3 regions of the Vibrio sp. SCSIO 43133 genome follow, and region 2 is predicted to be linked to each of the others. Evidence: predicted binding sites of a transcription regulator. Region 2 holds the regulator's gene; each other region holds the start of a gene.
What was found. The regulator PurR, encoded in region 2, represses purine synthesis genes. The targets are predictions, from matches to a motif close to TNANGNAAACGTTTNCNTNA.
Positions count from the first base shown of each region.

Region 1: JKJ11_RS15795 (NCS2 family permease) is a predicted target of PurR. The motif match lies at 1,511-1,530, and genes of this name have one in related genera.
Region 3: glyA (serine hydroxymethyltransferase) is a predicted target of PurR. The motif match lies at 1,606-1,625, and genes of this name have one in related genera.

Region 1 covers NZ_CP068024.1:3,384,821-3,388,010, reverse strand. Annotated here, with positions in the region: gene spoT (bifunctional GTP diphosphokinase/guanosine-3',5'-bis pyrophosphate 3'-pyrophosphohydrolase) at 1-47, opposite strand, end outside; gene rpoZ (DNA-directed RNA polymerase subunit omega) at 93-365, opposite strand; gene gmk (guanylate kinase) at 544-1,167, opposite strand; gene JKJ11_RS15795 (NCS2 family permease) at 1,557-2,927, shown strand; gene JKJ11_RS15790 (YicC/YloC family endoribonuclease) at 3,129-3,190, opposite strand, start outside.
Region 2 covers NZ_CP068024.1:2,398,573-2,401,762, forward strand. Annotated here, with positions in the region: gene torD (molecular chaperone TorD) at 1-573, shown strand, start outside; gene purR (HTH-type transcriptional repressor PurR) at 876-1,880, shown strand; cyclic di-GMP riboswitch class I at 2,060-2,147, shown strand; gene JKJ11_RS11335 (TfoX/Sxy family DNA transformation protein) at 2,263-2,853, shown strand; gene JKJ11_RS11340 (TVP38/TMEM64 family protein) at 2,973-3,190, shown strand, end outside.
Region 3 covers NZ_CP068024.1:752,738-755,927, reverse strand. Annotated here, with positions in the region: gene JKJ11_RS03690 (hypothetical protein) at 1-219, shown strand, start outside; gene glyA (serine hydroxymethyltransferase) at 300-1,550, opposite strand; gene JKJ11_RS03680 (YitT family protein) at 1,899-2,498, shown strand; gene treC (alpha,alpha-phosphotrehalase) at 2,547-3,190, opposite strand, start outside.

The DNA of each region.
Region 1 (3,190 bases), 990 kb from region 2:
GTTAGGTATTCTTGGGCAACGTCTTTAAGGCTATCGAATAGGTACAAATTTTAGGCCCGAAAGTCGATGGAACTCTGATTAGGTACTAGGAATTAACGGTTGTGAGCAATGCTGCTTACTGCCGCTAGTTCTGCAGCTTCTTGCTCTTGCTGCTCTTGACGTTCACGTGCATCTAGTACTTCTTTCGTGATCAAGCCTTCTTCGATTTCGCGAAGTGCGATAACCGTTGGCTTATCATTTTCTTCTGGCACTAATGCATCTTTACCACCGATTTGCATCTGACGTGCGCGGCGAGCCGAAATAAGAACTAGGTCGAAACGGTTACCAACTTTTTCAACAGCGTCTTGAACAGTTACGCGTGCCATAAGAACTCCAATAGTTAACTAAATTTTTGATGACGAGAAAGTATACAGGCTATTACGTTTAGATTCTAGATCACAAATGATCCTATTAGCTACTGTTACTTCTGGTTTATTGCATTATTTGCTTAGGGTGAGACCCTATTTGGAGCCTCACTTTGCAAGGAAGTGGTTAAAATCTACCTTACTCGGCGAGTAGGGCGTCTAACATACCTTTGTATTTCACCGCTTGTTTGTCTTGTTTAAGACGCTCAGCACGCAAAATAGCTTTAAAATCAACAAGTGCGCCGTCGAAGTCGTCGTTGACAATGACGTAATCGTACTCATTGTAGTGAGACATTTCTGACTTCGCTTCGCTCATGCGCTTGGCGATCACTTCATCACTGTCTTGGCCACGTACGTTCAAGCGACGCTCTAACTCACTGTTAGATGGTGGCAAAATAAAGACACTTTTCGCTTCTGGCATTTGTTCGCGGATTTGACGAGCGCCTTGCCAGTCGATATCCAAGAATACATCGATGCCTTTTTCTAGCGTCTCTTCAATCCATAGACGAGAAGTACCGTAGTAGTTTCCGAAGACTTCGGCGTATTCCAAAAACGCACCTTGTTCGATCAACGATTCAAAATCGGTTTTCTCAACAAAGTGATAATGAACGCCATCTTCTTCACCAGGACGCATACCACGAGTCGTGTGAGACACTGATACTTTCATTGCGTATGTCGGGTTTTTTTCCAACATTGCTGAAATTAAGCTCGATTTACCAGCACCGCTTGGTGCTGACACGATATAAAGCGTACCTTTACCTATCATTTTTCAGAGTCCACATCTTGGTTGAAGGGGTAGAGAATATCGTTATTTGATACTTCTATTCTATACGTTCACTGACCAAAGCGTTTAAAAATCGGCCAGAAAAATGGAGGCGAAGAGTATCATGTTTGCTAGGAGCTCGACAAGTCATCCGGTGAGTGCTCAGGGAACGTGTGGTTGCATTTTAAAAGGGAGCAAAAACACCGCAGAAGCCAGTTGTTCTTTTTGCCTGAAAGCAAACGTTTGCTTAAATATCAACATTTTGTTTTTAAAGAGATAAAAATAACTCACAAAAGCATTGATTTATTCCTGAGTCTGATTAGAATTCGCGCCAATATTTCTATCGCGCATACGTTTGCGTCTCCCATTTTATCGCTATAGGTCCTACTGTGAGTGCAGAACTAACCGGGCAACGCCAAGCTAGCCCTACTATCATTGAATCCACCTTCAAAGTGAGTGAGCGTAAGTCCACTATCGGTACTGAAGTATATGCTGGCTTTATCACTTTCCTCGCTATGAGCTACATTTTGGCGGTAAACCCAGCCATTTTGGGGGACATTCCTGGAATGGACCGTGGCGCTGTATTTACAGCAACGGCTTTGGCTGCGGCCTTCGCTACGCTAATCATGGGTATTTTTGGAAACTACCCAGTGATGCTAGCCCCCGGCATGAGCATGAATGGTTTCTTTAAAGGTATGCTACTAAGTGGCTCAGTGGCATTAGTTTGGCATGAAGCGCTGCTTGGCATCTTCTTCTCGGGTGTTATCTATCTTATTTTATCGCTAACTAAAATACGCAAAGCGATGATTGAGTCGATTCCAGAAGATTTGAAACTCGCTATTACCGTATCTCTTGGTTTATTTATTGCGTTTCTTGGTCTTAAGAATGCGGGTATTATCGTATCCAACCCAATTATTCTCGTGAGTATGGGCGATATTTCTGACCCGAAAGTCATCATCGCTTATATCAGTATCTTTATCGCATTAGGCTGTATGGTTCGCGATATTAAGTTGGCGACATTTATCTCTTTTGTGTCCGCCATCGTGCTTACGATTCTGGCTGATACCTTCATGGGAACCAACAATGCGCCAATCCCAGAACAACTCGTGGCAATGCCACCAAGCATGGCGAGCAGCTTTGGTGCCATCTTCGATTTCTCAGGGATTACCGCAGAGAAGATGTTTGATCTGCTGTTTATTATGATCATCTTTTTGATTGTCGATTTCTTCGATGGGCTCAGTACTATCGTAGGGGTAGGTCGTGATGCCGGTATCATTGATAAAGATGGTAAGGTGCCTAACGCACGCTCAGCGCTGATTGCAGATGCAGGCGGTACAGTAATGGGTTCAGTGTTCGGTACCACATCAGTCACGGCATTCTCAGAGTCTGGTATTGCCTCATCGCAAGGTGCAAAAACTGGCTTAGCTGCAGTCGTCGTAGCGGGACTATTCCTACTATCACTCTTCCTATACCCGTTGTTCTCGCTATTCTCTGCGGCAATGGTAGCGCCAGCTATGGTCGTGGTTGGTATCTATATGATTGGTCGCTTAGGCGATATTAAATGGGAAAAGAAAGAGTCTCGCATCGCTGCCTTCTTCACCATTATGTTTACCGTATTAAGCTTCTCACCAGCAAATGGTATGGCGATGGGCTTTATCAGTTATGCATTTAGTATGGTTGTGGCAGGGAAAGGGAAACAGGTGCATCCTGTGATTTATGTGCTGTCTGTGGTGTTTATGGCGTATTTAGCGCTGCTGTAATTACTTTAGTTGGCAGAGCTCCTCACAGCAATGTTATTTCATGAGCCGTGCATCTGTGCCCGCAAGAATCTTTTTGGGCTTAGTGCGCGTGTTGAGTATACCCCTACCTGCGCAATGGTGACGGTCAATTTAACTCCCAACTTGTGATATTCAAACAATAAAAAAGCAGGCCGAGGCCTGCTTTTTTATCATTCAACAGATTTACTCAATATTCTGGATCTGCTCGCGCATTTGCTCAATAAGAACCTTTAATTCTACGCCAG
Region 2 (3,190 bases):
ACAGAAGAACTCGAGCAATATCAAAGCCCAGATATACGCGCTTTCCTTACCGGACTGGGTGAAAACCCAACACTATCAGCTCCTATCGCCTCTATGGTCGACGCACTAAACAGACTGCAAGTAAGAGAAGATGCCCAACTTGAGTTGTCTGCTGATTTTTGTGATCTGTTTTTGAAAACAGATAAGCATGGGGCGCTACCTTATGCTTCTTTATATATTGGTGAGTCAGGTCTGTTAAACGACAAACCCGCTCAAGTGATGTCAGAGTTGCTTGCGGAGCATAATATTGCGGTAACTGAAAACTTAAACGAACCAGCGGATCATTTGGCTATTGAGCTCGATTTTCTCGGGAACCTCATTATTCGTTCCAACGAATTAGAGTCAGAAGCTCACATGAATGAGGCGATGGAGCAGCAAGCAGAGTTTATTGAACAACACCTGCTAACTTGGGTGCCACAATTCGTGACTAAATGTCAGCAGCACGATGAGTTTGGTTTTTACGCCGCGGTATCAACAGTACTTCAAGCACTCATCAAGCTAGATCTTGATTACTTAAAAGGTGATCAAGCCTAAGATTTTGAGGCGCATGTACTGTTTATCACTCACCGTTACAGACAAAAGTGCGCCTTATCTATAAATTTGTTGTATAAGTGATTGCTTGTATCAATGGGGAAGACTACAATCCGCCGTTTAAATGCAAAAGCCGCTTTGGTATTCAACAAGCACAATAATAATCTGTCGAACTGTTGAACCAAACCGCTGAAAAGCGGTTTTTTCATTCAGAATGCACTACTTATTAGGAACCCATATATTGGCTTCCAGAATTCGAAGCGGTATTGGCTATTAATAGCACTCCGCGATAAAAGGATATAGCTATGGCAACAATCAAAGATGTCGCCCGTCTGGCTGGCGTTTCAACGACCACCGTTTCTCACGTAATTAATAAAACTCGTTTTGTAGCAGAAGCCACACAAGAAAAAGTGATGGCAGCGGTAGATGAACTTAACTATGCACCAAGTGCGGTTGCTCGTAGTTTGAAATGTAACTCGACCAAAACGATTGGAATGCTTGTCACTCAATCTACAAACTTGTTCTTCTCGGAAGTCATCGACGGTGTTGAAAGCTACTGCTATCGCCAAGGCTATACTTTAATCCTATGTAACACGGGTGGTGTCTACGAGAAACAGCGCGACTATATTCGCATGCTCGCAGAAAAACGTGTTGATGGCATTTTGGTTATGTGCTCCGACTTAACTGAAGAGCTACTAGAAATGCTAGACCGTCATTCAGATATTCCGAAAGTGATTATGGACTGGGGCCCAGAAAGCTCTCAAGCCGACAAGATCATTGATAACTCGGAAGAAGGCGGCTATCTCGCAACTAAATATCTGATCGATAACGGTCATACTGACATTGCATGCTTGAGCGGACACCTAGAGAAAGCCGTTTGCCAAGAGCGTATTGTCGGCTATCAGCGTGCTCTAGCGGAAGCGGGTATCGAGATGAAAGATGACCGAATCTTAGAAGGTAACTTCGAATGTGATACGGCCGTGATTGCCGCTAACCGTATTGCAGCAATGGAAGTTCGTCCAACTGCCGTATTCTGCTTCAACGACACCATGGCATTCGGTTTAATGAGTCGCCTGCAACAATTAGGTGTAAAAGTTCCAGAAGATATTTCCGTTATCGGTTATGACAATATCGAATTGGCTGAGTATTTCTCTCCACCACTAACAACAGTGCACCAACCGAAGCGTCGTGTAGGTAAGAATGCGTTTGAGATTCTTCTAGAACGAATCAAAGATAAAGGTCACGAAAAACGCATTTTCGAAATGCACCCTGAGATTGTAGAACGTGATTCTGTCAAAAAACTCACATAATCCTGAAAAAAGTGCCTTTCTAGGCACTTTTTTTTGATCCTCATCCAATAAACTGAACGCTTTATTGTTTGTTTCGACACACTCTCCCGCACAAATCCCAATCGATTATCTGAAGCAATATCACACTTTTACCATACAACCGTCATAGATGTGAGTCATTTTCATTTATTCTAAATATGTCACGCACAGGGCAAACCACTTGAAAGGGTGGGACGCAAAGCCACCGGCCTAAACCAAATTTATTTGATAGGTAGCGGGGTTACCGATGGCAAAGGTATTAGCATTCTTTTGGTTTACCGCTAACAGAAGGCTGACACCCGTTTGCTATACTCTCGGACCTGATTTTGGTGACACAATCAATAACACCGAGAAAAGAATAAGCATGGACAATCCTATACTAAAAAACTCGATGCAATTGTTCGCTCAGCTTGGAAGAGTTAAGTCTCGTTCTATGTTTGGTGGATTTGGTATCTTTATTGACGATACCATGTTTGCATTAGCAGTGAATAACAAATTACATATCAGAACTAACCGTCAGACGATCGCTAAATTTAAGCAACTTGGCTACAAGCCATACGTTTATAAGAAGCGTGGGTTCCCCGTTGTCACTAAGTATTTCGCACTCCCTGAGGACTGTTGGCAAGATCAGGATGTTATCTTGACTCATGCTCGCTCTGCCTTAGAGTTCGCAAAAACAGAAAAAGTGCAACAGTCGGAAACAAAACCCAATCGACTCAAAGATTTACCTAATTTAAGACTGGCTACTGAGCGTATGCTTAAGAAAGCTGGAATTGAATCGGTATACGATCTGCAAGAGCAAGGTTCTGTGGAGGCTTTTAAAGCAATCCAACGAACTCACTCAAATACTGTAGGTCTTGAGTTACTTTGGGCGCTAGAGGGTGCCATTAATGGCACGCACTGGTCCGTGATTCCGCAAAATAAAAGAGAAGAATTGGCCAGTCTTATAAACTAGCCCTTATCGCTCTATACAAAAAATCAGCCTAACGGCTGATTTTTTTAGTTTATGATGAAAGTAAATCTATCCACGCCCTGTCTACTAAACTAATACAGAGTCGTCACAAGGACAGCATCATGAGCAAAAAGCTAATACTCGGAATCGCACTTCTCGCCGTCATTATCATTCTAGGTGTTAATTTTGGACAATATTTAACACTGGAAAATGCTCAGGCTCAGCAAGCTGCACTCAGCGAATATATCAGTCAGAATTTTGTTACTGCCGCATTAGTGTACTTTTTTGCCTATATTGCCATTACCGCATTCTCAATTCCGGGAGCTGCAGTCGTTACGTT
Region 3 (3,190 bases), 1.6 Mb from region 2:
ACCGAGGTAAATCTGTACTCGGTGAGCGACGATGGTCGAGTTCGTATCGTTTGTAAAGACGGCGCTAAATTCGCACTGAACAGCGAGAAAACGCTGGATATCATGCGTGACATTAATATCGATTACTGTAATGGTGAAGGCTTGGGTCAATTTAGTGAAAGTCGCAAGTACTACTCGTTCAAGTGTAAATCTGGAACTTTACTGAATATCAATAAATAGCTAGCGTTTACTTTTCAAACGAATACAAGCTCAAAAAAGCGAGCTCATAGCTCGCTTTTATTATTTCTTAGATAAATCTATTAAGCGTAAACAGGTAGACGCTTACAGATCTCGAGTACTTTAGCTTTTGTCGCTTCAATCACTGTTTCATCATTGATGTTGTCTAAAACATCACACATCCAGTTAGCAAGTTCAGTCGCATCTGCTTCAGTAAAACCACGGCGAGTAATCGCTGGAGAACCAACACGGATACCAGACGTTACGAACGGGCTACGAGGGTCATTTGGTACTGAGTTTTTGTTTACAGTAATGTTCGCTGCACCTAGGGCTGCATCCGCTTCTTTACCTGTAATATCTTTGTCGATTAGGTCAACAAGGAACAGGTGGTTCTCAGTTCCGTTAGACACAATCTTGTAGCCGCGCTCTTGGAACTGGGCAACCATCGCTTTTGCGTTCTTAATTACGCGAGCTTGGTACTCTTTAAACTCAGGCTCCATTGCTTCTTTGAATGCTACTGCTTTACCAGCGATAACATGCATCAAAGGACCACCTTGACCACCAGGGAAAACAGCTGAGTTTAGCTTCTTGTACATGTCTTCGCCTGCATTAGACAGGATTAGACCACCGCGAGGACCCGCTAATGTTTTGTGTGTTGTGGTCGTCACAACGTGTGCATGAGGAACAGGCGTTGGATAAACACCAGCTGCAATAAGACCTGCAACGTGCGCCATATCAACAAACAGATACGCGTCGACTTTATCCGCAATTTCACGCATACGAGCCCAGTCTACGATCTGGCTATACGCAGAGAAACCACCAATGATCATTTTTGGCTTGTGCTCAAGTGCTAGCTGTTCCATCTCGTCATAGTTGATTTGACCAGCTTCATCGATACCATAAGGAATTACGTTGTAGTGCTTACCAGAGAAGTTAACTGGAGAACCGTGAGTAAGGTGACCACCATGAGCCAAGCTCATACCTAATACTGTATCGCCTGGGTTAAGTAGAGCCATGTACACGGCACTATTCGCTTGAGAGCCAGAGTGAGGCTGAACGTTCGCATACTCACAACCAAATAGCTCACACGCACGGTCAATCGCTAGTGCTTCCGCTTTATCGACGTATTCACAACCACCGTAGTAGCGCTTGCCCGGATAACCTTCAGCATATTTGTTTGTTAGCTGAGAGCCTTGCGCTTCCATTACGCGAGGGCTGGTGTAGTTTTCCGAAGCGATAAGCTCGATGTGCTCTTCTTGACGAAGGGTTTCTTCTTGAATAGCTGCAAATAGCTCCGCATCGTAATCAGCGATGTTCATATCACGCTTAAGCATCTGTATCTCCTGACTCAGATTGTTCTGAAAGTTTCAAAAAAACCACACAATGACCAAAAGCAAACGTTTTCGTCACCACATTTGATGACTTGCATCATACATAATTTGATCTAGGTCATAAAGAGAAAATTGGAAATTTCTCATGCAGTTTTCTCATAGTGAACCTTAGGTATCATCATGGGCGCCTGAATTAGTACGACAATGTGTACACTAAGTGTCAATAATTCCATTTACACAGTGTAAAATTTGAATTACATAGGTTTACCGCAAATTTCGCCTTCAAGCTACCGAAAAGATCATCTTTTCAATACTATTGCGGCGATTATTACTAAGAAGAATTTTGAACTGATGCAAAAACACTCACGTAGAGAAGATTGGATAGCAATACTGACTGGTACATTTATTGTTGCCCAAGGTATTTTCTTTCTTCAGTCGGCTCAACTATTAACTGGCGGTACCACAGGCCTGGCGCTTCTTGTAAGCCAGTTTGTGCCAGTTTCTTTCGGTACCTTGTATTTTGCCTTCAATAGCCCGTTCTATCTGTTAGCATGGAAACGCTTTGGTAAACGTTTTGCCGCGAGTAGTGCTATTTCGGGGGCGTTGGTCTCTGTTATCACAGATAACATGTACCGTGTCGTGTCACTGGATCAGATTAACGATATTTATTGTGCTATTGCTGGCGGCTTGCTGATGGGGCTCGGCATGCTGATTCTATTCAGACATCGCTCAAGTCTTGGTGGGTTCAATGTGCTTTGCCTGTTTATTCAAGATAAATTTGGTATTTCAGTTGGCAAAACTCAAATGGCAATAGATTGCTCGATCCTAGTCGCTTCGTTCTTCTTTGTCTCACCGAGCGTCATTATGATCTCCATCTTGGGTGCAGTGATGCTGAACCTTGTTCTAGCTATGAACCATAAGCCTACCCGCTACGTAGTGACCTACGGTTAATACCAATGCCCTTCGCTTTCCTCTCAGTTCGGCGAAGGGCATTGCTCGTTACTTATTAATCAAAATAGCTACCGTCTCATACGGCTTCATGACTACTTTTTTCTCAAGCGTTACTTTGCGTTCTAGGCCGTAGTTACTCAAGACTCGTTGTCCAGTGAGCGCAACGAAAGATTCAGGTAGAGTGACCTGAGTCTCCTGCCCGAAATAGTTATTCAGGCATAGCAACATGGTTTCAGCGTTTTCTCGCAGATATCCATGCACCTGTTCATGCTCCGGGAACAAATCAGTATAACTACCATCGGTTATCACAGGCATCGTTTTGCGAAGAGCGATAAGCTCCTTGTAGAAGTAGAACACGGATTGTTCGTCTTGAAGTGCTGCCTGAGCATTGATCTGCGAGTAGTTTTCAGAGACTCCAATCCAAGGTGTTCCTGAAGTAAAGCCAGCATTAACACTGCCATCCCACTGCATCGGCGTACGAGAGTTATCGCGAGATTTTTGCTGCAAAATCGCCATCATCTCATCATGAGACGTTGTGCCCTCTTCAACCATTAGTTTGTACATATTCAAACTTTCCACATCACGATACTGAGCAAGCTCAGTAAAGCCTGGGTTAGTCATACCAATCTCTTCGCCTTGGAATATGTATGGCGTTCCCTGCATTAAATGGACGGATGCTGCGAGCATTTTCG